One region of the Sporosarcina pasadenensis genome, then DNA from elsewhere that is predicted to be linked to it. Evidence: riboswitches for the same ligand, from Rfam matches in the RefSeq annotation. Region 1 holds a riboswitch; each other region holds the start of a gene.

The links. A riboswitch is a leader RNA that binds a small molecule or an ion and turns the genes downstream of it on or off. The one in region 1 is predicted to bind S-adenosylmethionine.
Region 2: linked by a shared signal. The riboswitch ahead of AB1K89_RS15660 (LLM class flavin-dependent oxidoreductase) and the one ahead of AB1K89_RS06515 (methionine ABC transporter ATP-binding protein) in region 1 are both predicted to bind S-adenosylmethionine.
Region 3: linked by a shared signal. The riboswitch ahead of metA (homoserine O-acetyltransferase MetA) and the one ahead of AB1K89_RS06515 (methionine ABC transporter ATP-binding protein) in region 1 are both predicted to bind S-adenosylmethionine.
Region 4: linked by a shared signal. The riboswitch ahead of metK (methionine adenosyltransferase) and the one ahead of AB1K89_RS06515 (methionine ABC transporter ATP-binding protein) in region 1 are both predicted to bind S-adenosylmethionine.

What each region holds. Positions count from the first base shown of each region.
Region 1 is NZ_JBFEGM010000003.1:220,454-227,735, forward strand. Features, by position in the region: gene AB1K89_RS06490 (acyl-CoA dehydrogenase FadE) at 1-763, shown strand, start outside; gene AB1K89_RS06495 (arsenate reductase family protein) at 836-1,195, shown strand; gene gcvH (glycine cleavage system protein GcvH) at 1,277-1,660, shown strand; gene AB1K89_RS06505 (toprim domain-containing protein) at 1,781-2,128, shown strand; gene AB1K89_RS06510 (thioredoxin family protein) at 2,141-2,449, shown strand; SAM riboswitch class I at 2,511-2,615, shown strand; gene AB1K89_RS06515 (methionine ABC transporter ATP-binding protein) at 2,712-3,725, shown strand; gene AB1K89_RS06520 (methionine ABC transporter permease) at 3,718-4,386, shown strand; gene AB1K89_RS06525 (MetQ/NlpA family ABC transporter substrate-binding protein) at 4,449-5,294, shown strand; gene AB1K89_RS06530 (dicarboxylate/amino acid:cation symporter) at 5,452-6,651, shown strand; gene AB1K89_RS06535 (hypothetical protein) at 6,742-6,888, shown strand; gene sufC (Fe-S cluster assembly ATPase SufC) at 7,124-7,282, shown strand, end outside.
Region 2 is NZ_JBFEGM010000013.1:55,282-62,563, reverse strand. Features, by position in the region: partial or broken gene AB1K89_RS15675 (zinc ribbon domain-containing protein) at 257-493, shown strand; partial or broken gene AB1K89_RS15670 (type IA DNA topoisomerase) at 1,373-1,591, opposite strand; partial or broken gene AB1K89_RS15665 (aromatic amino acid lyase) at 1,595-1,921, shown strand; SAM riboswitch class I at 2,168-2,272, shown strand; gene AB1K89_RS15660 (LLM class flavin-dependent oxidoreductase) at 2,372-3,751, shown strand; gene AB1K89_RS15655 (RNA polymerase alpha subunit C-terminal domain-containing protein) at 3,824-4,117, shown strand; gene AB1K89_RS15650 (5' nucleotidase, NT5C type) at 4,202-4,774, opposite strand; gene ribD (bifunctional diaminohydroxyphosphoribosylaminopyrimidine deaminase/5-amino-6-(5-phosphoribosylamino)uracil reductase RibD) at 4,776-5,888, opposite strand; gene AB1K89_RS15640 (GTP cyclohydrolase II) at 5,881-6,636, opposite strand; gene AB1K89_RS15635 (winged helix-turn-helix transcriptional regulator) at 6,706-7,014, opposite strand; gene AB1K89_RS15630 (LLM class flavin-dependent oxidoreductase) at 7,190-7,282, shown strand, end outside.
Region 3 is NZ_JBFEGM010000002.1:29,098-36,379, reverse strand. Features, by position in the region: gene AB1K89_RS03935 (glycerophosphodiester phosphodiesterase) at 1-185, opposite strand, end outside; gene AB1K89_RS03930 (AbrB/MazE/SpoVT family DNA-binding domain-containing protein) at 276-554, opposite strand; gene AB1K89_RS03925 (YitT family protein) at 751-1,608, shown strand; SAM riboswitch class I at 1,663-1,769, shown strand; gene metA (homoserine O-acetyltransferase MetA) at 1,843-2,751, shown strand; gene AB1K89_RS03915 (YetF domain-containing protein) at 2,868-3,581, shown strand; gene AB1K89_RS03910 (TetR/AcrR family transcriptional regulator) at 3,674-4,279, shown strand; gene AB1K89_RS03905 (DMT family transporter) at 4,379-4,720, shown strand; gene AB1K89_RS03900 (DMT family transporter) at 4,720-5,034, shown strand; gene AB1K89_RS03895 (tRNA U-34 5-methylaminomethyl-2-thiouridine biosynthesis protein) at 5,611-5,769, opposite strand; gene AB1K89_RS03890 (HAD family hydrolase) at 6,092-6,754, opposite strand; gene AB1K89_RS03885 (RluA family pseudouridine synthase) at 6,861-7,282, shown strand, end outside.
Region 4 is NZ_JBFEGM010000018.1:14,985-22,266, reverse strand. Features, by position in the region: gene lepB (signal peptidase I) at 51-578, opposite strand; gene AB1K89_RS17060 (histidine phosphatase family protein) at 852-1,430, opposite strand; gene AB1K89_RS17055 (alpha/beta hydrolase) at 1,460-2,248, opposite strand; gene AB1K89_RS17050 (gamma carbonic anhydrase) at 2,329-2,841, shown strand; gene metK (methionine adenosyltransferase) at 3,046-4,248, opposite strand; SAM riboswitch class I at 4,435-4,553, opposite strand; gene pckA (phosphoenolpyruvate carboxykinase (ATP)) at 4,728-6,314, shown strand; gene AB1K89_RS17035 (MFS transporter) at 6,479-7,282, shown strand, end outside.

The DNA of each region.
Region 1 (7,282 bases):
AAAAGACGGCAAAGCGGTTGCGGCTTCCATTGCAGAATATGCAATCGAATGCTCGATCAACAAAGTTGTCGGTTCCGAAGTGCTTGATTACGTAGTCGACGAAGCTGTTCAATTGCATGGCGGTTACGGTTTCATGCAAGAGTATGAAGTGGAGCGCGCTTACCGCGATTCCCGCATTAACCGTATCTTCGAAGGAACAAATGAAATCAACCGTCTGATCGTGCCAGGCACGTTCTTGAAAAAAGCGATGAAAGGCGAATTGCCTTTGCTTGAACAGGCACAAAGCTTACAGGAAGAGCTGCTCATGATGATGCCGGAAGAAATCGGAGACGAAGCGCTAGCACAAGAAAAAGTACTTGTGAAAAATGCGAAGAAAATCGGTTTGCTTGCAGCGGGAATGGCCGCTCAACGTTTCGGCACAAAGCTTGAAGCAGAGCAGGAAGTTCTTGTGAACATCGCCGATATCGCAAATAACATCTTTGCAATGGAATCCGCTTTGCTCCGTACGGAGAAAGCGATTGCTAAAAACGGGGAAGAGAAGGAGAAGCAAAAGATCCTTTACACGGAAATCTTCTGTCAAGAAGCTTTCGAGGCAATTGAAAAGGATGCGAAGGAAACACTTCTTGCATCTGTCGAAGGGGATAACCAACGCATGATGCTCTCTGCATTACGCAAATTGACGCGTTCAAATCCATACAACATCATCGCGAAAAAACGCGAAGCATCCGCCAAATTAATCGACGCCGAAAAATACGTAGTCTAATAGGCACACCGCCCTGGTTTTTATCCTGGGCGGTTTCTCTGTTATACTTGGAGAAAATGGAGGTGTTGCAAAATGGCGATGACTTACTATGGATATCCAAAATGTGGGACTTGCAGGAAGGCGAAAAAGTGGTTGGAGAACAATGGGTTGGAGTTCGAAGACGTCCACATCGTTGAAAATCCACCGACGAAAGAGGAACTTCAACAAATGATTAGTAACTCCGGACTTGATATTAAAAAATTCTTCAATGTGAGCGGGATGAAATACCGTGAATTGAACTTGAAGGACAAGCTTCCAGGAATGACGGATGACGAAAAAGTGGCGTTGCTAGCTACAGACGGCATGCTTATGAAACGACCGCTTGTAACAGATGGCTCGAAAGTGACTGTCGGCTTCAAGGAAGACCAGTTTGAAGAAGTGTGGGGAGCTTAATATACTTTCTTGTCTTTACCATCGGAATATGTCAAAATTAATACTGAAGTGACTAAATGTATACTTATGGAGGGGTACGGGATGAACACACCTAAAGACTTGCGTTATTCAGAAGAACACGAATGGGTAAAGGATGAAAGTGGAAAGTATCGTATTGGTATTACTCATTTTGCACAATCCGAACTTGGCGATATCGTTTTCGTCGAATTACCACAAGTTGGAGATGAAGTGAAGACTGGCGAGCCATTCGGCAGTGTTGAATCGGTGAAAACTGTATCTGAATTGTATGCTCCAATCAGCGGTAAAGTTGTCGAAGTGAACGAAGAATTGGAAGACAGCCCTGAGCTAGTGAACGAATCTCCGTTTGAAGGTGCTTGGATGATCGTTGTAGAAGCATCAGACGCATCAGAACTCGATGCACTTATGTCAGCTGAAGACTATGACAAAATGACTGTCGGCGAATAAATAATTAAGTGGCGCCTGGATCTTTGACTCCGGCGCTTTTTTCAATGGATAGGAAACGATAATCTCTCGGTATGTGGGTAAACTTCCAAGGTAAGGTCTTTTTTACGGAGGTGTGGGAATGTGCAAGTAGAATATCAAAAAGTCATAATCGTCGAAGGTGGATCGGACCGGAAAAGGTTGCAAAAGGTGCTTTCGGAACCGGTTGAAATCATTTGTACGAATGGGACAGTCAGTCCGTACCGCATCGAAGAGATGCTTATGCCTTATGAGGATTGTGAGATGTACGTTTTTATGGATGCCGATGAATCCGGAGAGAAGATCCGGACTTTATTCAAGAGGGATTATCCTGAAGCCATCCATCTCTATACCGAACGGGCATATCGCCAAGTTGAAACGACTCCATACCGTGTGCTTGCAGCTATCCTCCTCTCCGAAAATTTTGATGTGCATCCCGAATTTTTACTATGAAGGTGATGAATTGTGACGAATATCGAAAACTGGACACGTGAACAGTGGGAAATGAGCAAAGAAGATGCTCGTCAATCGATATTTTATTTATATACTCCGTTGTGCGGAACTTGTGCGGTAGCTTCTAAAATGGTGGAAGTCATTGCTGCCATGAAGCCGGAGCTGCCTATCGGGAAGGCTGACTTGAATTATGTAGAAGATCTCGCTGTCGATTATGAAATCGAAAGCGTCCCTTGTTTATTAATTCAGAAGGATGGAGAAGTGATTCATAAAGTTTACGCATTTCACTCCATTCCGCACCTTCTTGAGAAAATAGGTTGACATACTTCAGATAATCATGATATAAGTATATCTATTAACTTAACATTAACTGAATATGTCGCTCTTATAGAGAGAGGTGGAGGGAAGTGCCCTATGAAGCCCGGCAACCGTCACGAAAGTGAAATGGTGCCAAGTCACACAAAGCGTTTGCTTTGAGAGATGAGAGATCGGATTGACGTTTATTTCGATATAACGTTTTAGCCTTTCTGCTTATCTGCAGAAAGGCTATTATTTTGGACAAGATAGTGTAGAGGTGATAATGATGATCCAATTGAAAGACGTCAAAAAAAGTTTTGGTACGACCAACGCTGAAATCTTGGCGGTAGATAATGTGTCCCTCAGTATCGACGAGGGGGAAATCTTCGGTATCATCGGCTATAGTGGTGCCGGAAAAAGTACATTGATTCGCCTATTGAATGGTCTTGAGACACCAACGACAGGAACAATCAAAATTGGTAACCGTGAAATATCGGCATTTACAGGCAAAGAGCTACGGGAAGCCCGCCAAAAGATCAGCATGATCTTCCAACATTTCAATTTGCTCTGGTCCCGTACCGTTAAGCAGAATATTGCTTTTCCACTTGAAATCGCGGGCGTGAAGAAAGCGGAGCGTGAACGGAAAGTGGCGGAACTGATCGAGCTCGTCGGACTGAGCGGAAGAGAAAATGCCTATCCATCAGAGCTATCAGGCGGTCAAAAGCAACGTGTCGGAATTGCTCGGGCGTTAGCGAACGATCCAGAAGTGTTGCTATGCGACGAAGCGACATCAGCGCTCGATCCGGAAACGACAGATGCCATCCTTGATCTGTTGACAAATATCAATGAACGGTTAGGTTTGACAATCGTACTGATCACACATGAAATGCATGTCATCCGGAAAATTTGCCATCGTGTGGCAGTTATGGAGGCAGGGAAAGTTGTAGAACTCGGTCCTGTGCTTGAAGTGTTCCAATCACCGCAAGCCCCGATTACAAAACGGTTCGTATCCCAAGTGACGGAACCGGAAGGAACCGAAGAGGTACTTGCCCACATACCAGGCGGCACGCTCATCAAACTCGTCTTTGTCGGGGAAAGGACAGAGCACCCGGTGCTTGCGAGCTTGATCCGGAAATATGACATTGACGTAAATATCGTTCAAGGGAATATTTCCCACACGAAAGGCGGCGCTTACGGTTCGCTCATTTTACAGCTTCTCGGCAATGAAAATGATATTGATCAGGCAATTGCCTATCTCCATGAACTAGGCGTACAGACAGAGGTGATCGGCAATGATTGAAAATTTATTTCCCCATGTAGATTGGGAAAAGATGTGGGTAGCTACCATTGAAACATTATATATGACCGGGCTTTCTACTTTATATACATTCATTTTTGGGCTCGTTCTAGGTGTTCTTCTATTCTTATCGAGTCCCGGCCAACTTTGGACAAACAAACTGATATATGGTGTAACGGGAGCATTCGTCAATATTTTCCGTTCTATTCCCTTCATAATATTAATCATTCTATTAATCCCGTTTACAACGTTGATCGTTGGAACGATCCGTGGTCCGGAAGCTGCAATCCCGGCCCTTGTCATCGGAGCTGCACCGTTTTACGCGCGAATGGTTATGATTGGCTTGCGTGAAATCGACAGAGGCGTCATCGAGGCCGCAAGATCGATGGGTGCAAAAACAAGTACGATCATCTTTAAAGTTTTATTGCCCGAATCGATGCCCGCCCTCATTTCTGGTATTACGGTAACAGCGATTGCGCTCGTAGGCTATACTGCAATGGCAGGTGTAATTGGTGCTGGTGGGCTCGGGAACCTCGCGTATTACGAAGGATTCCAGCGAAGCCGCACCGATGTCATGATTGTCGCAACGGTCATTATCTTAATTATTGTATTTGCGATACAGATTATCGGAGATTTCGCAGTGAAGAAATTGGACAAACGTTAATTTACAGGGTTGCAAAGTCTCCTGTTAATTATAAAAATCAGCTATGAATGGAGAGAGGGTTTATGAAAAAGGTATTATCGGCATTATTATTGACGGTTCTTGTGCTTGCATTGGCAGCATGCGGAACGAAAGATAAGGAAGATGGGGCGAAGGGCAGCAAGAATGCTTCTGGTGAACAGACGAAACTCGTAGTCGGTGCTTCCAATACACCACATGCCGTCATTTTGGAAAAAGTGAAGCCGTTGTTGCAGGAAAAAGGCATCGACTTGGAAATTGAAACATACCAGGACTATATATTACCGAACAAAGACTTAGAATCAGGTCTATTGGATGCGAACTATTTCCAGACCATCCCTTACTTGGAAAGTCAAATGGCTGATTTCGGCTACGACTTTGTCAATGCGGGAGGAATCCATATCGAACCGATGGGTGTCTATTCGAAGAAATATAAATCATTAGATGAATTGCCTGACGGTGCAACGGTCCTTATGAGCAACTCGGTTTCGGATCATGGTCGTGTTCTTGAAATGCTTGAAGAAAATGGCTTGATCACACTTGCTGAGGGTGTTGATAAAGTGAAAGCGGAACTCTCAGATATTGTGGACAATCCGAAAAACCTACAGTTTGAGCCGGATTACGAAGCAGCATTACTTCCAACTCTTTACAATAATAATGAAGGCGATGCTGTTTTGATCAACTCTAACTATGCAATCGATGCGGGCTTGAACCCACTTGAAGATTCAATCGCCATTGAAAAAACGGATTCACCCTACGTAAACGTCATTACGGTTCGTTCTGGTGATGAAAACAGCGATGCAATCAAAGCGCTTGTAGAAGTGTTGACATCCGAAGAGATCCAAGAATTCATATTGAATGAATGGAATGGCTCTGTCGTTCCTGTTAAATAATTGAGTAAAGCCGTCTGCTTCCGTTTTCGGAGGTAGGCGGTTTTTTATTATCCTGATAAAGTATAAAAATTCATAAAGGTGTTCCCATTTTTTCTTTGCTATGGTAAAGTGGTTTTATTGTTTTAATAAACATTTGTACATTTGAGGAGGACATTTTATGAAAAGGAAGTTAGGCCTCATATGGCGAATCATTATCGCTATAGGGCTTGCGGTGGGCATAGGTCTGTTGCTCCCAGAAATACATGAAGGTTTTGCGCACTGGTTCACCAGGTTATTCGCGACGTTCAACATGATCTTTGGCGGTTTTCTAAACTTTGTAGTACCGTTTATTATTATTGCATTCATAGCACCTGGGATAGCGAAACTTGGTAGTGGGTCTGGAAAATTGTTGGGGTTGGCTACTGTGCTTGCATATGCTTCTACGATTGCAGCAGGAATCTTGGCATATTTTGCTGCAACATCGATTTTGCCTAATTTCGTAGGCAACATCGGCTCTAAATCTGTTGAAAACGCAGGGCAGTCCCCGGCTGTCACATTTTTTGAACTTGAAATGACTCCTGTCATGGGCGTCATGTCGGCACTATTGCTCGCTTTCATATTCGGTATTGGCATGGCATCGATCAACAGCAAAACGATGCTATCGTTCTTTGAAGAGTTACATACCCTAATTGAAAAAGTCATAACGTTCGTCATCATCCCGTTATTACCTTTCCATATTTTCGGCATATTCCTTAACATGACATACAGCGGGCAAGTGGCGAAAGTGTTGTCGGTCTTCTCACTCGTATTCGTTATGGTAATCGCGCTCCATATCGTCATGTTGGTCATTCAATATACGGTTGCCGGAACGCTTTCTAAGAAGAATCCATTCTTCCTTATGAAAACGATGGCACCTGCCTATATGACAGCAATCGGAACGCAATCATCGGCTGCTACGATTCCGGTGACTTTAAGACAAGCTAAGAAGACAGGAGCTTCCGAGAAAGTAACAGATTTCACGGTTCCGTTATTCGCAACGATCCACCTGTCCGGCAGTACGATCACTCTCGTATCCTGCTCAATCGGAGTCCTGCTCATGAATGGCATGTCATTCAGCTTCTCAAGCTATCTGCCTTTCATCCTCATGCTAGGCGTAACAATGATTGCAGCGCCTGGAGTTCCAGGAGGAGCCGTAATGGCAGCAGTTGGCCTACTCGGCACAATGCTCGGATTCGATGAATCAATGGTCGCATTGATGATCGCGCTCTACATGGCCCAAGACAGCTTCGGCACGGCTACCAACGTAACCGGCGACGGTGCACTAGCCATAATCGTAGACCGCCTAACTCCAAAAGTAAAAGGCGTAGAAGCGGAGTAATATTTAATTTGTAAAGTAGAAGAGGGAACTTGTTTTTCCTATCTTCTACTTTTTTATTTGTGGTTAAATGTAAGAGGATTTATTTTAGGATTGAAGCGTAAGGCGGCGACTCCAGCGGGACCAGCACGAGCTGAAGACCCTGGACTGAGCGAAGCGAGGGAAGCGGCTGAAGCCGTGCCCGCGGAAAGCGTCCGCCTGCAGCGAAAATCCGGGTTCTATCTCGGGTTCTATCTATGAAAGCTTGTTGGCAATGAAGAAAACTATATTCATTGATTCTCAATAAGCGCCGGATAATTGAAAATGGGCTACCTTGCAAATAATATAGCAAAACGTTGAAATAATCGTATTTTCCCCATAAAACGATAATAATTCTTAATGATTTGCAACAACGTGCCGAATGAGCTAAAATTAGAATGATACTAAATAGAGAATGGCTTACCCCGTTCATCTTTATCATATTGGAGGTATTGGAATGGCAACTTTGGAAATCAAAGACCTTCACGTCGAAATTGAAGGTAAGGAAATATTGAAAGGCGTCAACCTAACAATCAATACAGGTGAGATCCATGCGATCATGGGACCTAACGGAACCGGTAAATCGACACTTGCATCTGCAATCATGGGCCACCCA
Region 2 (7,282 bases), on a different contig from region 1:
TTGAGTAAAAGAAACGCTTGTTCTTCTCATTATGTAGGAAAATAGGATGGAATACAACTGCTTGGAAGAGTGGTTGTTTACTTAATTGGTATTTGAAAAGTATAGTCCGAAGAAGGATAGCTTGTCGGCACCTGCTGGTGGAGATTAGAGAAGGTTGTATAAAGCTTCGTTAAATTATTTGATGGAAGGCAATTATGGTTCTTGAATCTCGCATAGCTTTGCGTTAATATGCAAGAAATAGTTCGACGGAGCTTCCTGGGGGATGTTCACGACATTCTTGCGGTATAAATTAGATGAGCAAGGTAAGCAACTCATCAAGATAGACAAATGGTTCCCTTCATCCAAGACGTGTTCGGCCTGTGGTCATGTAATTGCTGTCTTACATCTTTCCGAAAGGACTTTTGATTGCGATTGCGGCTTCGTTATGAGCCGGGATTGGTATGCCGCTATCAACATCAAGAATGAGGGACGGCTGATGCTGGACTTGTCCTGATGAAACGGAATTCTTGGAACAAGAGGGTTAGCTCGGTCAGTTTTCGTTGGCTAGTAAAAGCAGCGATTAGTCGAGAAGCCTCTACTTCAAACGCAAAGCGTTAAGTGGTGGGTAGTTCACGCAATCTTAGACGGTTCCTGAGACATGAAAAAAACATGTACTTTTTCACTGGTCCCGAACCGCCCTCCGTTGTTAAGTAAATAAAAATATAGCTATAAGAGTCAATATAACAATAAATGGGATTGCTAAAACATAAACCCATAGTAAACTAGAAAAACTTTTTTCACTCTTGTAATCTTTATTCATAGAATTAGCGACGGATATGGTCAAAATTAGTCCGATAGCCAAAGTAATGAATACGAAAATGGTTGAAACTATAAGAGCTACCTTCATGCCTTACTCCTTTTTTTATAAATATTTTTTATATTCTATACACTATAATTTTATAATAAATATATAACATTTTCAAGGACCATCCAATTAAGGATTATTTAAACCAACCACTTTTTAAGAAAATTGAACAGTTACTAAAAATATCTATAAGCGCTCCATTCATCTGTTTGAAAGTATTGGAACTTTTTGATTTGGATTTTGTTAAATCTACTTATATAAATACTCGTACTATTAAAAAAATAAAGAATGAGGTTTGGAGCAACTTTCTAGAAATGGTTGAGCAATCGTACAAATTAAATGACAATAGTTTAAAAAATTAATAAGAATAAAAGAAACTTGAAAATGTAAATAAATCCAGGTGTTAAATCTGATTATGTGCATTTTTTATTTACGTGCAAGTGGAAGAATAGCGAGATATCTATGTAGTATCTTAATAAGGATAAGATTGTTTATTATGTATATATGATTTTATGAAGATAAGTGAAAGTCACATGCATTGATGACCGTATCCGTCCCGCGAATGAGCTTCTTCACGATTTGAAACTGCTTGAACTTTCTCTTCGCAACTTGAAACTCGTATCGGTCGGGGAGGATAGGCAGACTGCCTAGCGACCATCGTTTCCAAGCGGGATTGTAAGCATGAGGTTCCTTCAATTCCACGAGATGGCCGACACCCCATGTAATATAAGCACCTTCAGGAAAGATTGGTCTGAGAATAAGGTTCTTGCGCATCCCGCAAGTGTCGATTCGATCCCTACGTCGGCCAACCAAGAAGACCATGTCAGCATGGGCACAATAGCATCTCGCCAAGCGCGGGAAATTATCCATAATTCTGCTAGAGTAATTGCGATTGAAATGATTTGCGCATCGCAGGCTATTTATTTAGAAGGGGCAGAAAACCAATTAGCTCCAGCAACAAAAGAATACTTGGAGAAAATTAGAGAAATTTGCCCGCCATTGAAAAGTGATCGAGCGATTTCGGATGAAATAGAAGCGTTGGCACAATTTATACTACGTTCGGATATTCTGAACTAACAAGGATAAGGACCGAACCTATCAGTTTGTTGATTGATGGGTTTGGTCCCTTTTTTAATTGGAAAATTGTAGGTTCGTTATTACGACCAGTTATATTGCGGAGAGGGCATTAGTTGTAATTAAAATACTAGAAGTTTTATAAAAAATAGGTGGGATGAGCAGTATATTTCCCATAGCAATGAGAAAAATGGTATATGTATTGACAATTTAATTTTTGTATATTATTATTGTTCATACAACTCAATAAACTTATCAAGAGAAGCTAAGGGACTGGCCCGTTGAAGCTTCAGCAACCTCTGCGTCGCAGGAAGGTGCTAAATCCAGCAAGGGGAAACTCTTGGAAGATAAGAGACAATGCTATATTCACTAAGCCCTCTTTTCTATCGAAAAGAGGGCTTTTACTTTTAAAGTTTTATGAAAATACAACTACGAGGAAAGAAGGTTGAGAAAATGAGTAAAACTAAAAAAAGAATGTATTTAAATGCTTTTGAAATGAGTTGTGCAGCGTTTCAGTCGCACGCACTATGGAGACATCCCGATGACAATACACCCGGCTATAAAGACATTGAATATTGGACGCATCTTGCGAAAGTTTTGGAAAAAGGTAACTTTGACGCAGTATTCATAGCAGATGTATTAGGTGTTTACGATGTATATAAAGGTTCAAGGGATCCAGCAATTAGGTCAGGTATGCAAGTGCCGGCCAATGATCCAGCTTTTATTGTTCCCATCATGGCATCTGTAACTAAATATCTTGGGTTCGGATTAACTGCTTCGACCACGTATGATCACCCGTATACATTTGCTCGAAAAATGTCGACATTAGATCATTTAACGAAAGGAAGAATTGGTTGGAATGTTGTTACGTCTTATTTAAACAGTGCTGCAAAAAACATTGGTTTGGATACTCAGACCTCGCATGATGAGCGGTACGAGCGGGCGGATGAATACATGGAAGTGGTCTATAAGCTATGGGAAGCAAGTTGGGAAGATGATGCGGTAGTAATCGATAAAGAAAAAGGAGTTTATACGGATCCTTCCAAAGTTCACGATATTAACCATGACGGCAAGTACTTTCAAGTTCCGGGCAACCATATATGTGAGCCATCACCACAACGAACACCGGTTATATTTCAAGCTGGCGCCTCCTCAAGGGGACGTGCATTTGCAGCAGATCATGCTGAACTTGTTTTTGTATCATCCCCGTCTTTAGAGAAAACGAAAAACATCGTTTCAACGTTTAGGGAAGATGTTTTAAAGTCCGGAAGACCTGCGGATGATGTTAAAGTGCTGACGACCGTTACGCCAATTGTCGCCCCGACGGTAGAAGAAGCGGAAGCAAAGCTTGAAGATTATCAGCAGTATATCGATCATGAAGGAGCACTTGCATTAGTGAGCGGCTGGACAGGGATTGATTTAGCAGAATTAGATCCAACTCAAAAGGTGGAGTATATTGAAAATGACGCAATGCGATCAATCTTACAAGGCTTTGCGGGAATGACTGTGAATGAAATTGCTGAAAAAGTTGCACTTGGCGGTCTTGGTGAACTAATTGTCGGGGACCCTGAACAAATTGCAGACAAATTAGAGGAATGGATGGACTATGCCGATATCGATGGGTTTAATATTGTTTATTCAATTACACCAGGCTCCTTCGAAGACTTCGTTGAGCTAGTCGTTCCGGTTTTACAAGAGCGAGGTTTAGTGAGAACAGAATATGAAGAGGGTACATTCCGAAATAACTTATTTGGCCGTGATCAATTGAAAGAAGACCATCCTGCTAAACAAGCACGAAAACAAGTGGTTGGAGAACTAATCACACAATATTGAATGTCAGTAAACATAATGTAAGATGTTAACATAAGTTGAAAACTGTTTTTGTTTAAAAAGGAGATAGTACCAATGACGACTTCAAATAAAACTCTAAGGACTTGTAGTAAAGGGCATAACTACTATAAAAGTAGCGACTGCCCGACATGTCCGATATGTGAGCAGGAACGCAAACCTGATAATGGATTCCTTTCATCATTATCAGCACCGGCAAGACGAGCGTTGGAAAACAACGGGATCACTTCTTTGCAACAGTTATCGGCATTTAGTGAGAAAGAGATTTTGCGATTTCACGGTATGGGACCAGCTTCTTTACCAAAGCTAAGAGAAGCTTTAGAGACAAACGGGTTATCATTTAAAAAGTAGAAAATCCGACTGAGTAGGTCAACGCTCAGTCGGATTTTTTCTCGAAAAGATTTGCTCTTTTGATGAGTATTAAGCAGAGGCACCTTACTTCTTCTCTTTAAGCAGTAAATCGAATAGTTCAGACCAGTTCGCAATTCGTGGAATATCCAAATGTTGATTATAAGATTGAGTTTTCGCGAACAGATTTACTTTACAATCACCCAATGTTTCAAGAACGGCAGGCTTGTCATCAAAATAATAGTCGAGTTCCAACTCTTTAATAATGTGAACCTTGTCCTCATCATTCATCCCGTAAAAAAATCGATCTTTGTGGACTGGGAAACCTTGTTCAATCATCCATTCCATTGTTCGCTCACCATGTTCTTTCGGCCTTGCGGTAATATAATAGATTTCATGGCCGTCGTTCTCCAGTTTTTGCAACGTTTCAACTGCGTCAGGATAGGTAGGGCAAGACGTGAAATAAATTTCTTCTAACGAACCGTTCCACATCTTGCCACCTTCTTCAGCTGTCATGCCAAAGAGCTCGTGGATTTCAACTTTGTCCAAAGTGTGAAAAAGTTCTATATCCACATTCTGATTCAGTTTCTTATTGTATATATGAAAAGCATGTTCTCTTAAATTAATTAACGTATCATCGATATCAAAACCAAATTTCATATTAATTACCCTCAGTTTGTGTAGTTATATATTTTGGATAGCCTGTAAACTTAAAATCTTTTCCGATTTGAGTAATGCTGAGATTCTCCAATTCCACAGCATCACGCATTAGTTCGACACCTGCACCTTCAAGGAATGTCGGTGCTTGTGTGCCTCCAACTAGTTTTGGCGCGATATAAATCTCTACTTTGTCGACGAGCTGCTTCTCAAGGAAAGCAGCGTGAATCGAACCTCCGCCTTCAATTAAAACGGAAGAAACGAGTTTTTCACCGAGTATCCGAACGACATCTTGTGGATCGACTTGGCGATTGCCTGAAGTGTGGAAAATCAAAATTCCCCGTTCCTCCAACTGTTTCTTTGCCTCTTCATTATACGTTTTTGCAGTGAAAATCCATGTTTCCGCCTGCCCATCTGTCACGATTTTCGAATTAAGTGGAGTGCGTAAAGAGGAATCTAAAATAACGCGAATCGGATTCCGACCATTTGGAATCCTTGTCGTCAATTCGGGATCATCCTCGATGACTGTATTGACACCGACTAAAATGGCCATGTTTTGATTTCTTAATACGTGTACATCGTGTCTTGCTTCGGCAGACGTAATCCATTTACTGTCAGCTGTATGCGTAGCAATTTTCCCGTCCAATGTGCTTCCTGCTTTCATCGTTATAAAGGGCCTCTGTTCGACGATGAATTTATTAAACACTTCATTCATCTGTCGGGATTGCTCTTCCAATACACCGATGACAACTTCAATTCCTGCGTCTTTCAATATTTGAACACCGTTGCCAGCTACAACTGGATTTGGATCCAATGTTGCAATGACGACTGTTTTAATCCCCGCTTCAACAATCGCTACTGCACAAGGGCCGGTACGTCCATAATGAGAGCATGGCTCAAGGGTGACGTAAATTGTTCCCCCATGCGCTTGTTCACCAGCCATCCGAATCGCATGAATTTCAGCATGCGGATCACCAGCTTTCAAATGCGTACCTATCCCTACGATTCGATTTTCATTCACAATGACCGATCCTACAAGTGGATTTGGATCGGTTTGGCCCTTCATTGCCTGGGCATTTTGCAGAGCCAAATTCATATAAAATTCATGGTTAGTCATTCGGATGAGCACCTTCTTCACCTAAATGGCCAGAGCGATTGATTTTTGTTTGCAAGTATTTTTCATTGAACTCGGATTTATCGCCCCATAAAGGCTCTCTCCCCGAAATCGGAAGACCGGCGTTTCGCATCGCTTCCACTTTCTTCGGATTATTCGTCATCAGTGTAACAGGCTTAGTGCGTAATGCTTTTAATACATGCATGGCATCTTCGTAATTTCTCGAATCATCGACAAAGCCAAGCCCTTCATTTGCTTCTACTGTATCGTAACCATTCTCCTGAAGCACATAGGCCATTGCCTTGCTGAACAAACCGATCCCACGGCCTTCATGATTGGCCAAGTAAAACAAAGCTCCCGTCCCATGTTCTACAATATTTTTCATCGATTGCTTTAATTGATAACCGCAGTCGCATCTTTTACTTCCAAAGATATCGCCGGTATGACAAATCGAGTGCATCCGGATTTGCGCATCATCTGCATTTTTAAAATCGCCATATACAAGCACGCTCGATTGTTGATGCTCTGCAAGATTAGCAGAAGACAGGCGGTCAATAATCTCTTGAAAATCATTCGTCACTTCACATTGATTCAGCCAGCAATACCATTGAAAAATAACCGTTTCTCCATAAAGATTCACGGGCAGTTGAATGGGGCCGACCAAATAGGTGGCACCTTTATCTGTTTCAATCAATTGGATTTTTTCCTTTAAAATATCAACAACTGTTGCTTCTAGTTTTACATGTACCATAAAATCATTCCTTTTATATAAATTAGTTAACGTAGAATCTGAAGTTTCTATCGCATGAAAAGGGAAATGTTATGCGTCCATCCAATTTTGTGACCATTTTTCCAATTCCCGTATAAGAGGTTGGAGGGCGAACCCTTTATCTGTTAATGAATATTCGATTCGAACCGGTGTCTCCGGAAAGACTTCTCTAAGCACAACACCTTGGTGTTCAAGAATTTTTAACCTCTCCGATAAGACTCTGCCACTTACGCCGATTGTGGATTCGATACTGCAAAAGCGTTGCGGTCCCTCTAATAGCTTGTAAATAATTAACCCCATCCACCTTTGACCCAATAACTCCATTGATTTTTCAAACCTAGGACAAATCGATGTATCCAATGTAATCAGCTCCCTAATTATAGTATAGCTCATAACGATAAATAATTAAATATGTTTTTGTAAATTAGTTACTTGACTAATACTTATTACGATAATACACTCACTTACATAAAGTAACTAATAATCGAAACTCATTACTATTTAAACTGACATCTTAGGTGGGGATCATGATCTTATGAGAAACGAAGAAGGATTTGCGAATACAGGGTTTGAAATCGGCCTTTATACACTAGGAGATATGGTGCCGGATCCGGTTAGCGGTAAAACA
Region 3 (7,282 bases), on a different contig from region 1:
ACATAACCTGTGCCGTCTGACGTACGGTCGATTGATTCATCATGGATGACGACAAGTTCGCCATCTGCTGCCATATGTACATCGAATTCAACACCGAAAACCGGAAGACGTGCCGCCTCCTTGAATGCAGCAATCGTGTTCTCCGGAAAGTTACCTGAAGCGCCTCTATGTGCGAAGATTTCCATTTTGCTTCCTCCGATTTCATTTAACTAACATAAGGCCCGTGACATAAGGGCGACGGTGCTGTAACCGTTGCCCTCTGCCCTTGGAAATGCTCATTCCCAAGTCTTATTCGATTCAATTTCTTTTTTTAGGATTTCTGCACCTTTAGGACTAATGTACATGCCATTCGAAAGTTTTGTGTTCTCGGGAGTGATTTCTCCGGTTACGATGCACGCCGCATCGACTACATACTTCCGCAGGATGATCATATCGTCATCAACGAATATTTCCATTGGTGCGCCTTTATCGAGTTTCAAGGTGCTTCTCAATTCCTTCGGGATCACAATCCGGCCGAGATGGTCTACTTTTCTGACAATGCCTAAGCTTCGCATATTATCCTCCCTGACTTTATGTTTTTTTGTAAATATATCAACTATTATACCAGTAAATTAGGAAATTACAAAAAAATGAATATACTTTCTTTCAGTTTCCTATTCTTTCTATTCCTCTTATGCTACCTTTGAAACGTTTCTGGCCAGGATTTTTTCTGATAGAATAGGTAAGTCTTTTAAGAAAGGGGAACCAATTATGTCATTCATCAAGAAAAGACCGGTCGTTTTCGACTATGTTCAGATCATCCTAGGAGCGTCATTGGTCGGACTTTCATTCAATATATTTTTATTGCCATCCCGTATAGCTGCAGGAGGCATTTCAGGTGTCAGTACGATTTTGTATGAACTATTCGAATATAATCCTGCCTACGTTCAATGGATGATCAACATTCCTCTTATCGCGTTGGGACTGTTGCTTGCGGGGAAGGAGTTCAGCACAAAAACGATTGTCGGTACTTTTTTCGTCCCATTCGTCATCTATTTGACGAGTGGAATCCAATTGTCTGTCGATAATCCGCTACTCAGTTCCATCTATGGCGGTATTATGCTCGGTATTGGGTTGGGAATTGTTTATAGAGGAAATGGATCGACTGGAGGAACTGCATTAATCGCCCAATTACTGAAGAAGTATACAGGCATCTCAAGTGGCTTTTCACAATTGATTGTCGATGGTATTGTCGTTGTCACCTCAGCTTTCGTGTTTAATTTTGAACTTGCTTTGTATGCACTTATGTCAATTTATGTAACGAGCAAGGTGATTGATTTCGTCCAGCTCCAAACATCACCGACAAAGCTAGTCCTTATCATTACCGACCATGAAGAGAAAATTCAATCGGTCATCCAAAATGAAATTGACAGGGGATTAACGAAAATGAAGGCGACAGGAGGCTATTCAAACAACGAAAAAACAATGATCTTTTGCGTTGTCGAACAGTCGGAGGCTGTCTATTTGAAGAAACTACTTCAAGCTGCTGAACCGTCGTCATTTGTCATTTTCCTAAACGCTTCCGAAATATTAGGGCTTGGTTTTTCAAAAGCGAAAGTGCATCGTTGAAACAAATCAGTATACAATCCCATGATTGATGATATAATAGTCACAATTGAATAATTCTTATCAAGAGAAGCTGAGGGATTTGGCCCGTTGAAGCTTCAGCAACCTCTGCGATTGCAGGAAGGTGCTACCTCCAACAAGATGTGAATCTTGAGAGATAAGAACGGAGAAACAGATGCAAATCCTCGTTCCTATCTTTGGGAGCGGGGTTTTTTATTTTATAAAGGGGGAGCAACAATGCCAATCAATATACCTGAGCAATTACCGGCACGTGAGCTGTTGAAAGAAGAAAAGATTTTCGTCATGGATGAACGGCGGGCAACTACCCAAGATATCCGTCCGTTAAATATCCTCATCTTGAATTTAATGCCGGAAAAAGAAAAGACGGAACTTCAATTGCTTCGTCTGCTCGGCAATACGCCATTGCAAGTGAATGTTTCATTTTTGAATACAGCGACGTACGAATCTAAAAATGTGAGCAAAAATCACTTGGAATCATTTTACACGACATTCGACCGTGTTAAAAATCGCCGTTATGACGGGCTCATCATTACAGGAGCCCCAATCGAGCACCTTCAGTTTGAAGATGTCGCCTATTGGGATGAGTTGAAACTAATTATGGACTGGTCGACGACAAATGTCACTTCTGTATTGCATATTTGTTGGGGAGCGCAAGCTGCTCTTTACCATCATTACGGAATCGACAAATTTGAGTTGCCGAAAAAGCTATCTGGCGTCTATAGTCATCAGTTGACCGATCCGACAATTGAGCTGGCTCGTGGTTTTAATGATCTATTCAACGCACCCCATTCACGGTATACGTCTGTTTCAATTGAAGAAATTGAACAGGAGCCGCGACTTCAATTATTAGCGGTATCGGAAGAGGCAGGCGCGTTCATCGTCCTGTCTAAAGACGGCAAACATATTATGATCACCGGCCATTTGGAATATGATGCGTGCACGCTCGCCGAAGAATACGAACGGGACTTGAAAAAAGGGATCGATATAGATATGCCGGAAAACTATTTCCCAAATGACAATCCGAAAAAGCAACCATTGAACACATGGCGCTCACATACTCATCTTCTTTTCTCAAACTGGTTAAATTATTACGTCTACCAAGAAACTCCGTACGTATGGGAATGAAAATCTAAAACAAAGCAGCAAAGCGGGAATAGATGAAATCCCTGCTTTGCTTGTTTTTTTCTCTGTATATTGTAATAGTTCTATCACACACTACCGTTGTGGAGGTGTGTACAAAAATGATTTCAGATGCAATTTCTAAAATTGATTTTTGGGAAATGACGTTTAGAACAATTTTTGCTTTTATCATTCTTATGCTCCTCGCCAGAATGATGGGGAAAAAGCAGATTTCACAGCTTACTTTTTTCCATTACGTCACGGGTATTACAATTGGTTCCGTTGCGGCTGAGATATCCGCTCAAACGGAAACCCCATTTCTGGATGGGGCAGTCTCAATGATTTGGTGGGCTCTACTAACCGTTTTTGTGAACTTCCTAACAATAAAATCGAAAAAAGCGAGAATCTTATTCGATGATCAGCCGACCATTGTTATACACAGAGGCAAAATTAGTGAAAAAGGGATGAAGAAGGCTCGTCTAACATTGAATGATTTGAACATGATGCTCCGCGAGCAAAGCATTTTCGCTGTTGCAGACGTTAACTATGCAATTCTTGAGACGAACGGCCAGTTAAGTGTCATGAAAAAAGCGGCTCAAGAGACCGCGACGCGCAAAGACGTGAAAGCACCCGGCAATGAGCCAAAATATATACCGACAGAAATCATTTCAGATGGAAAATTAATCAAAGAAAACTTGACCGAGCTCAAACTGACAGAAGAATGGGTTTATGAGCAGCTGAAGAAAAACGGTTTCAGCAAAGTGGAACAAGTTTATTATGCAGAAATCCTCACAGACGGCACTCTCCATATCGACCAACGAACTGAAGAGAAGTAGGGACTTAAGGGATACGCCCCATTCCCATTTCGACATCCATCTAAGGGAGAAAGGTCGTCTGCCCCTTAGATGGATTTTTTATGTTATAATGAATGACAGTCAGTCAGCGGAAGGGGAATCAATCATTGGATAAAAAAGAAAGAATCGTCCGGGCGGCCATTGATGTTTTTCGTAAGCAAGGGATCGAGAAAACGAAAATATCTGATATTGTGAAAGTGGCAGGCATTGCTCAAGGAACATTCTATTTATATTTTCCATCAAAACTGTCATTGATGCCTGCAATTGCTGAAGTGATGGTCGCAAAAACTTTGGAGATAGTCACGGATAAGGTATCGGATGATGCACCATTTCCAAAACGGATGGAGCAGCTCGTCGACGCCATTTTTGAAGTGAGTGAAGAATATCATGAAATTCAAGCACTCATTTATTCGGGATTAGCTTCAACAGAACATCTGAAAGATTGGGAAACGGTATACGCACCTTTTTATAAGTGGGTAAGTGAAGGCCTTCAGCAAGCGATTGGCGAAGGGGCAATCCGAAATTCCGTCAATCCCGATAGGACAGCTAGACTCGTCATCGGTCTAGTAGAATCTGCAGCCGAACAAATATATTTATATGATACCGACAAGGAAGATGAGGCGGTCATACAAAAAAATGAAGTGAAGAACTTCTTGAAGCACGCTTTGGCGATTAAATAGATTCGACTTGTTCCAGGATGTTAGCTATGCTACTACGTCTTGGAGCTCATATATATTAAAATGAATGACAGTCAGTCATTTGGTAAGGGGTAATTTGCAATGAACAAATCATGGTTATACGTCGCGCTGACAAGTTTTTTCGAATTAGTATGGATATTCGGTTTCAATGTCGCCTCAGAATGGTGGCATTGGATCCCGATCGTCTTGTTCATCTTCGTTGACTTTCATTATTTGGCGAAGGCTTGTGAAAATCTCCCGACAGGTACTGTTTATGCAGTATTTGCGGCGGTTGGTACGATAGGGACCGCATTAATGGATGTTTTCTTGTTCGGAGAAACTCTGGGAGTAGGTAAAATATTCTTCATCCTAATTTTAGTTGTGGGTGTAATCGGCTTGAAGATTGCTGACGGTGCGGAAGAAAAGAAAGGATTTGTTAAGTGATGGGTTGGTTATTTGTATTTGCGGCAGCAATAAGTGAGTTTATCGGTGTTGTCGGTTTGAATAAGTATAGTAAGCGGAAGACAATCACCAATACAATTCTTTTCGGGGGCGGCTTTGGAGCGGCATTCGCATTTCTCTATATGTCCTTCAACTATTTACAAGTGAGCACTGCATATGCCGTGTGGATAGGTGTCGGAACTGCGGGTGCAGTACTCATCAATATGCTCTTTTTCGGAGAATCAAGAAGCGTAGGGCGTATTGCCAGTGTGATTTTGATTGTTATCGGTGTTGTTGGATTAAAAGCTTTGTCTTAATGATAAAAAGAAGCTATGTAACTGTATAGGCAACTAAACAAAAAGGAGCCCTACTGTGAGTAACGGGTTCGGTTGATGGGGAGTAAAGTGCAATTAACAACGTAAATAACAGGTTAATTAGCATATATTTCAACATTGAAATAGCCATATGAATAACAAGTAAAAGCGCTTAGAAATTTGAGCGCTTTTTAGTATAATATTCCACTATCCTTATTGAACTAAAGCACCTGTAAGTTTAAGAAGATTTTTCTACTTCATTCTTCCGCTTTCTCCTGTAAAAATAACGCCATAGATAAAAGGTAATTAAAAACGCTAACAAAGGAATATAGTGATAATTCTGTTCGCCATAAAATATAAGGATGCTTGCTATGATAAGTGTTGGTATAAGCAAATAAACATACATTCTTACTTCCTTGTTTTTAAAACTTAATTCATATCGTTCACTCATATACTCCAACTCCGTTCATTACTTTCTTCAATTGCCCGCTGCTTAGTTCAATTAATTCTATAAAAAGGGGCATTAATCCTTAATGGATTAACGTCCCTCTAATAATTTCCTTTTAAGTTAGAAAGTTCCTAATTCGATTCTGCTCCTTCTTTCTTGCCGACACTATACCCGAGTGCAGTGCCTATGATAAGGGTAAATATAGGAATGATTTCAAAATCTTTTACGATAAAACTTAATACTAACCACGCTACAATTGCACCCAATATTGCTATCGATAAATTTTTCAAAGTTGTCCCCCTCATAAGTCTATGTTGTTTAAATTTTATATTAACATATGTCTATTTCATTTCATAATGTTCAATATATTTTAACATAGATTTCTCATCTTTCTTCTATATTTTTCTTTCCAATATCCAATCAGCACGTGTTTTAACAAGTGAATTAGCAAAGGCACATAAATTTATGCTCGACTATGTAAATCATCTAAACGTCGATATAACAACAAAAACGGGGACACCGATTCATATGGAATTGTGTCCCCAAATGCTGTGTTTTTTATTGTTTTCTCCCCATCAACCGAAGCGTTACACTGTGAGCTCCTTTTTTACATTACAAGATTGTCCAATTTCTTTCCAAAGCAATACGCTTTAACCTTTCCTCAGGCTTGACAGCAACCGGATTTCCGACTAGCTCAAGTACGGGAAGGTCGGAATAGCTGTCACCGTATGCAAAGCTATTCTCCCAATCGATTTGCTTTCCTTGCAACGATTTCATAATCATTTCGGTCTTCCGCTTGCCTTGGATATGGTAAATTTTCGTATGATTGTCAAACGTGCCGTCTGCCGTAAACGGTATGTCAGTTCCGATTACCGTATCGAACACAATGCCGTCCGTCACCGCATGCAATAATGGCGTGTAAGCCCCTGAAACAAGCATTACATGCATCCCATCGCTAAGATGCTGTCGGACCCTCGCTACAACTTCCTCATTTAAATCCTGTTGCATGATTATCTTCATTTCATCAAAATAACGCTCAAGCTCTGTTTTGGATAAAGTATGTAAGGCTTTTGCATAGATTTGCATCGAGCGCTCCCGCATTTTCGCTTCAGGAACGACTTTTACTTTGTACCCAATGTAAATGGGCAGGATTTCACGAAAAAAACTCTTATATTTGGTGCTGTAAGTCGGATGGTGCTTTAAATGATCCATTAACAATTGAAAAGTCTCTTTTGCATATAATGTCCCGTCGAAATCGAATATCGCAACTTTCATTGAATATATCCCCCTATTTGTTCAAAGCATTTAGTAATGATGATACAGCGTTTGAAATTAAAGGGCAATTTGTGGATAATTGATGGAGAGAGTGAGGAGACTGGACATGCATAAAAATCAGAGGAAGAGAAGGGAAGGTTCCTTTCTATTTTCAGTGAATGAAGAAGCGGAACTTTTGCCGTTTTTATTAGAAAACATGAAGAAGAACAGCCGTAACTCCATCAAATCCATATTGACGAGAGGGCAAGTCTCCGTGGACGGCCAGACAGTGACAAAGCACAATCATCCCCTGCTGCCAGGACAAAAAGTGGAGATACTAGCAAATAAGGCTGCTTTGAACGAAAGCAAATTGACAGGTTTGTCCATCATCTACGAGGATGATTCGATTATCGTTATCGATAAGGAAGCAAGCCTTTTATCAATGGCCGCAAAAGATAAAAACGAAAGAACGGCATTCAGTGAAGTATCCGCGTATGTCAAAAGACAGGATCCACGACAGCGGGTCTTCATCGTCCATCGTCTTGACCG
Region 4 (7,282 bases), on a different contig from region 1:
AAGGTAGTCTTTATAGGAATACCCGAAAGGAGAATTGTTAATCATGCAGTTTATTTAGGGATTCCAATTGAATTGAATGGATAAAACCTGAAACCGACCTTTCCTACGACAGATTCCTGATCGATACAGCCGATTGCACGGCTATCTGTGCTGTTCCTTCGATTGTCACCTAAAACGAAAAGTTGTCCTTCCGGCACAGTGACTTCAAAGTCCTCCGTCAATTTTTGATCATTGAAAAGCCGTTCCTTATTTGCTTGGATATATTCCTCTTCATACTCTTTCCCGTTAATGAAGAGCTTGTCGTCTTTCATGACAACCGTATCCCCCGGAAGGCCGATCACTCGTTTAATGTAATCTTCTGTTGATCCCGGCGCATGGAAGACTACAAGATCGAAATGATCAAGCTTATGGATTTTTGAAATGATGACACGATTCTCTGATTCAAATGTCGGCTCCATCGATTGGCCGGATACGATGACCGGTGAAAATAGGAAGTGACGAATGGCGAATACGAGTACGCAAGCGACTACAATGGCTTTTATCCATGACATAATTTCAGAAGTTGTTTCTTTCTTCATTTGAAAGCCCCCGATCTTACAATTTATAGTATATTTATTTCCGCTCCGGGCGGACGCTTTCCGCGGGCGAGCGGCAAGCCTCCGGGGTCTCACCTGTCTCGCTTTCCCGCAGGAGTCGCCGCCCTCCGCTCCAATATTAGAATAAAAATCAATCACAAAATATTCTTCATATGCATAAATTTAATTCAACTTAGATAATACAATCTATTAAATTATGATTAGATTTAAAACCAACACTTAATAACATAACTTCAATACTGCTTCAAGCTCCGCCTATTTTTGCAGATGGGCGGTGCAGTTGAATAGCTGGCAAAGATTTTTGTCGTCATTGAGCTCGACGATTGTTAATGATGTGTTATCTAAACCTTCCTCATAAACGGTATCTGTTACAAGTTCGTTCAGCATCCGCTTAATGAAGCTGCCATGGCTGACGACCAACACCCTTTTGCCGGCATGCTTGTTTCTGATTTCGGCTAGAGATGCCATTCCGCGGGAGACGATGGACTCATGCGGTTCAAACCCCATGTCTAGCTGTCTCCAATCTTTCCCCCACTTCTCGATGCGCTCCGCCTCAGTAGTACCTTCAACCATCCCGCCGCCAACCTCGCGCAATCGCGCATCCTCCACAAGTTCAACACCCGGCAACTTTTCAGCTATGAATTCCGCAGTGTTCTTTGCTCTTTTTAAATCGCTCGTATAAATGACATCCCACTGCTCCGTGGACAATCTGTCAGCTATGCGCTTCGCCATCTCAATTCCCTCATCATCCAAAGGAATATCGGAACTGCCTTGAGCTCTCCCTTCCTTGTTCCACGCAGTAACACCGTGCCTGACAAACCCGATCACCGTCATACTAACCACTCCCCCTTTTGGTCTTTGAATCAAACAATATAGCCGAGCGAGCGAAGCACATTGTTCATGAATGATTCAATGTACAAATAGACTTCCTCTCTCTCAGGCTCTTGATAAAGATCGTGGTACAGCCTTTTCCATTCCTTATAATGAAATTCGGAAAGTTGTTGTTTCAACAACCATCTTTTCGCATAGGAAATATCCGTAATTTTATCTTCTCCACCTGTATGGAGCAGGATAGGTGTATCGAAAACACTTTCTTCATGGTACATGATCGCTTTCATCATTGAATGCATTTCACGATACCAAGATGTGACGACTACGGAGCTATAGTCCCGATCGTTCTGAAATTCTATATACATATCGGTGTTCCGCGTCAGTAATTCAATTGTAATGTCATGGTTCAATTTCATGGAACTCGACAGCTTTGTCAGCACTCCTGAAAACTTGGATGGCTGGTGTTTCATGGAGAGCCAAGGGGAGCTGAAAATGAAGCCTGCACATTCCAGTTTCTCACGTTGCAATATATGCATGACAATCGTCGCGCCAAGCCCGTGTCCTAGTACGAATAACGGCAAATTATCATGCAACGCAATATCAATCATTTTTTTCACATGGTCTACATACGACTCGAACGGTTCATCATGGATCTTTCTCCCGCTTTCAGAACCATGCCCTGGCAAATCGGTCGTGACGACATGGAAACCTCCGTTTCGAAGCTTTTGGATGAGCCACGCATACCTCCTGTGATGTTCGTATGCATTATGGACAATCGCTATTACCGCTTTCGGCTGTCCTTCCGCTTCCCATTTCCACATGGCACTCACCCCCCTTTATGTAAATGAAAGTTTTATGTTACGATAAATTATACATGATTTTTAGAAAAGAGGAGACGTTCATGATTTATTCATACAACGGAAAAACGCCAAAAATTCACCCATCCGTCTATGTCGCGGATTATGCGACGATTACAGGTGATGTAACGATTGGGGCAGACAGTTCGATTTGGTTCAGTTCGGTCATCAGGGGCGATGTAGCACCGACAATTATCGGTGAACGTGTCAGCATCCAAGACTTGAGCTGTCTTCACCAAAGTCCAGGCAAGACGTTATTGATTGAGGACGATGTGACAGTCGGCCACAAAGCTCTTCTACATAGTTGTGTTATCCGAAAAGGCGCACTCATCGGAATGGGGGCTATCATTTTAGATGGCGCGGAAATCGGCGAGGGTGCATTCATCGGGGCCGGAAGCCTCGTTCCTCCCGGTAAGAAAATACCGCCTGGCTGCCTTGCTCTCGGCTCGCCTGCAAAAGTCGTCCGTGAATTGAATGACGATGACCGAGCGGATATGGAACGAGTTTTGAACAGCTATGTTGAAAAAGGCCGGATTTATAAGGATTTGCAGAAGTAAAAATCTGTTCGGCGCGGGTGCTGTCCAAATGGGCAGCACCGATGATCCCGAGTATCACTAAACCTCTAATAGCGATACAAGAACGCTATCCCCTCTTTTTGTATAATTAGTATAAACGCTTTAAAGCCCATAAAGTTCTCGTTCCACTCAAAAAAGTAAAAAAGGAAGCATGGATTTCTCCACTGCTTCCTCGATTTTACATTATTAAACAGTCAGTCCTGCTTTGGCGATCAATTCTTCCGCTTTGTCCGTCTGCTCCCAAGGGAGTTCCACGTCAGTGCGTCCGAAATGGCCATATGCCGCAGTCTGCTTATAGATTGGACGGCGCAGGTCAAGCATTTTAATGATGCCTGCTGGGCGTAGATCGAACAGCTCACGTACAATTTCAACAAGCTTCTCTTCTTCGACTTTGCCTGTACCGAATGTATCGATGGAAATCGAAACCGGCTTCGCAACACCAATCGCATATGCGAGTTGAACTTCACAGCGATCCGCTAGGCCTGCAGCTACGATGTTCTTCGCAACATAGCGCGCCGCGTATGAAGCCGAACGGTCCACTTTCGTTGCATCTTTTCCGGAAAATGCGCCGCCGCCATGACGCGCATAGCCGCCATAAGTATCAACGATGATTTTCCTTCCTGTCAAACCGGCATCCCCTTGTGGTCCGCCGATGACAAAACGGCCTGATGGGTTGATGAAGTATTTTGTTTCTTCATCTAATAATTCCGCTGGGACAACTGGGTTGATTACATGATCTTTAATGTCTTGTTGAATCTGTTCGAGCGTAATGTCAGGATGATGCTGTGTTGAAATGACAATCGTATCAATCCGTACAGGACGGTTGTCTTCATCATATTCCACAGTCACTTGCGTTTTTCCATCCGGACGCAAGTAATCGAGAGTATCTTCTTTCCTCACTTGCGCAAGTCTGCGTGACAGCTTATGGGATAAACTGATCGGCATCGGCATAAGCTCCGGTGTTTCATTGCAAGCATAACCGAACATCAGTCCTTGGTCTCCCGCCCCGATCGCTTCAAGCTCCTCATCCGTCATTGTCCCTTCACGTGCTTCCAGTGCCTGATCGACACTCGCCGCGATATCAGCCGATTGTTCGTCGATTGACGTCAACACAGATGACGTCTCCCAGTCGAAACCGAACTTCGCGCGCGTATAGCCAATTTCCTTCACTGTGTCCCGTACCACTTTCGGGATATCAACATACGTAGTCGTTGTAATTTCCCCGATAACTAAAACGAGTCCTGTCGTAATTGTCGTTTCACAGGCTACGCGTGCATTCGGGTCTTCCTCTAGAATAGCGTCTAAAATGGCGTCTGAAATCTGATCGCACATTTTGTCCGGATGTCCTTCAGTTACCGATTCCGAAGTGAATAATCGGCGATTTGTCATTGTAGTTTCCTCCTTAACGGCTTGCAAATATTGATACGGTACTCTGTTTGTCCCAGTAAGTTCAGCGCCTAGAGAGTCGACGTCAACATACACAAGGATTAAGGGCCTCATAGAATCAATAAAAAAGCCCTTCGCTCACGTAAATATACATGAGGAAAGGCATAATTTCAAAAGCAGCACCTTTCACTCTTATCGTCCAAGGCATTCCACCTTGCTCCAGGTTTGGCACCTTCTCGCGGCCAAAATGGTCCACGCAGGTTGCCGGGCTTCATAGGGCCTGTCCCTCCGCCAGCTCGGGATAAGAGTATCCGTTCAATTAACAATCCTACGAAAAAGTTTGCACTTTGTCAAACCTTTTTAAACATATATACTTGAGTTTTTAATTAGTATAGATTATTATTCTAAATGTGTTATACTATTTAGGAAATGTGATGATACCCACCAATGTGGGATTATATGCAAAGGACGGTACGAATAAAATGATTTCAGCTAAAATTGAAAACGGATTACACGAGTTACTTTCAGGCAACAACGTAAACATACAGCCTTCAGTGGCGGAATTGGTTGAAAAAGCGACTTCCCGTGGAGAAGCGAAACTTTCCGCAGACGGCGCACTTACTGCCGAGACAGGAAAGTATACTGGCCGTTCGCCTGAAGATAAGTATATTGTCGAAGAAGATTCTTCTAAAGACAAAATCGACTGGGGCAAAGTGAACCGCCCGATTTCACCTGAAATCTTTGACTCATTATATAATAAAGTTCTTAACCATTTAAAAGCAAAGGAAGAGCTATTCGTATTCAAAGGCTTCGCAGGAGCTGACAAGAACTCTCAGCTTTCAATCCAAGTCATCAATGAATTCGCATGGCAAAACCTATTCGTTCATAACTTGTTCATCCGCCCTACCGCAGAAGAGTTGAAGACGCATGAAGCGCAATTCACAGTTATTGCAGCTCCGACGTTCAAAGCGGATCCTGCTGTGGATGGAACAAAATCCGAAACCTTCATCATTGTATCACTTGAGAAGCGCATTGTGTTGATTGGCGGTACAGAATATGCTGGAGAAATGAAAAAATCGATCTTCTCCGTCATGAACTACTTGCTGCCTGAACGTGGAATCCTTTCCATGCACTGCTCGGCAAACGTCGGTGAAGATGGGGACGTAGCTCTATTCTTCGGCCTTTCCGGCACAGGTAAAACGACGCTTTCAGCAGATGCTGACCGTAAGTTGATCGGTGATGATGAGCACGGCTGGTCCGATCATGGCGTATTCAATATCGAAGGTGGCTGCTACGCGAAAACGATCAATCTCTCACAAGAGAAAGAGCCTGAAATTTACGGAGCAATCCGTTTCGGTTCGGTCTTGGAAAACGTTGTTTTAGATGAGAAGACGCGCAAGCCAGATTACGACGATAATTCATTGACTGAAAATACGCGTGCGGCATATCCAATCCATTATATCGACAATATTGCAGTGCCTTCAGCTGCCGGACATCCAAAGACAATCGTCTTCTTGACTGCAGATGCATTCGGCGTATTGCCTCCGATTTCAAAATTGACGAAGGAACAAGCGATGTATCACTTCCTGAGCGGTTTCACTTCGAAGCTTGCAGGAACTGAGCGTGGCGTCACTTCACCTGAAGCTACTTTTTCAACTTGCTTCGGTGCCCCTTTCCTACCATTACCTGCAACGGTTTACGCGGAAATGCTCGGGAAGAAAATCGATGAGCATGATGCACAGGTCTTCCTTGTCAACACAGGATGGACTGGTGGAGTTTACGGCGTAGGTCAGCGTATGGCACTGAAACATACACGCACAATGGTCCGCGCAGCACTTGCCGGCAAATTGAACGATGTTGAGTTTGAACAGAATGCTATTTTCGGTCTGGCTATGCCAAGAGCGATTGACGGTGTTCCGACTGAAGTGTTGAACCCTCGCAATGCTTGGAGCGATCCAGCAGCTTATGATACAAAAGCGAAAGAATTGGCAGATCTATTCCGTGAGAACTTCAAAAAGTTCGGTCACGTTTCGGAAGAAATCACTAAAAAAGGCGGACCAATCGCCTAATAAATTAGAATTTAAGATCCAGGTGCGATTATGCACTTGGATCTTTTTATTGTTGTTATCCTGCAATGTTTTCTCTCTCCCGCAAAAGTCGCCCCAATATTGGCATGCATAGAACGAGTGGTTCTGCAAACAATGAAATGAGGAAATACAATAAGGGAGAGTAGATTATGACAACTGCCTATAAAGGTACGAATAAATTGATCACAGGTATTGTGTTTGGGGTATTAACGTTTTGGTTATTTGCTCAGGCAATGGTAAACGTTATTCCTGCAGTTCAATCTGACCTAGGAGTTTCTTCAAGTACATTGAATATCGCAATTAGTTTAACTGCGTTATTCTCTGGTATCTTTATCGTAGCAGCTGGTGGTCTTGCCGATAAACTGGGGCGGAAGAAACTGACAAACATTGGGCTTATATTAAGTATCATCGGCTCCCTTTGTTTAGTGTTTGCAACCGGATCATTCTTACTCATTGTCGGCCGGATTATTCAAGGTATATCAGCCGCCTGTATTATGCCAGCAACGATCGCCTTGATGAAAGCATATTTCGAAGGGGCTGAACGCCAACGAGCACTTAGTTACTGGTCAATCGGTTCTTGGGGTGGTTCTGGTGTTTGTTCCTTATTTGGTGGAGCAGTTGCAACATATTTGGGATGGAAATGGATTTTCATTTTCTCCATTATCTTTGCAGTTCTTGCCTTGTGGTTAATTAAAGACACACCTGAAAGTAAAGCAAAACAAACAGGAAGTTCCAAGTTTGATGTTAGCGGTCTAATTGTATTCATCATCACAATGTTGGCGTTGAATATTTTCATCACACAAGGTGATAAACTTGGTTGGACCAACTGGGTTACAATCGTATTGATAGCCGTTGCAGTTGTTGGCGCTTTTGCCTTTATTAAAGTTGAGAACGGCAAAGAGAACGCATTAATTGATTTTAAATTATTTAAAAACATGCCGTATACAGGG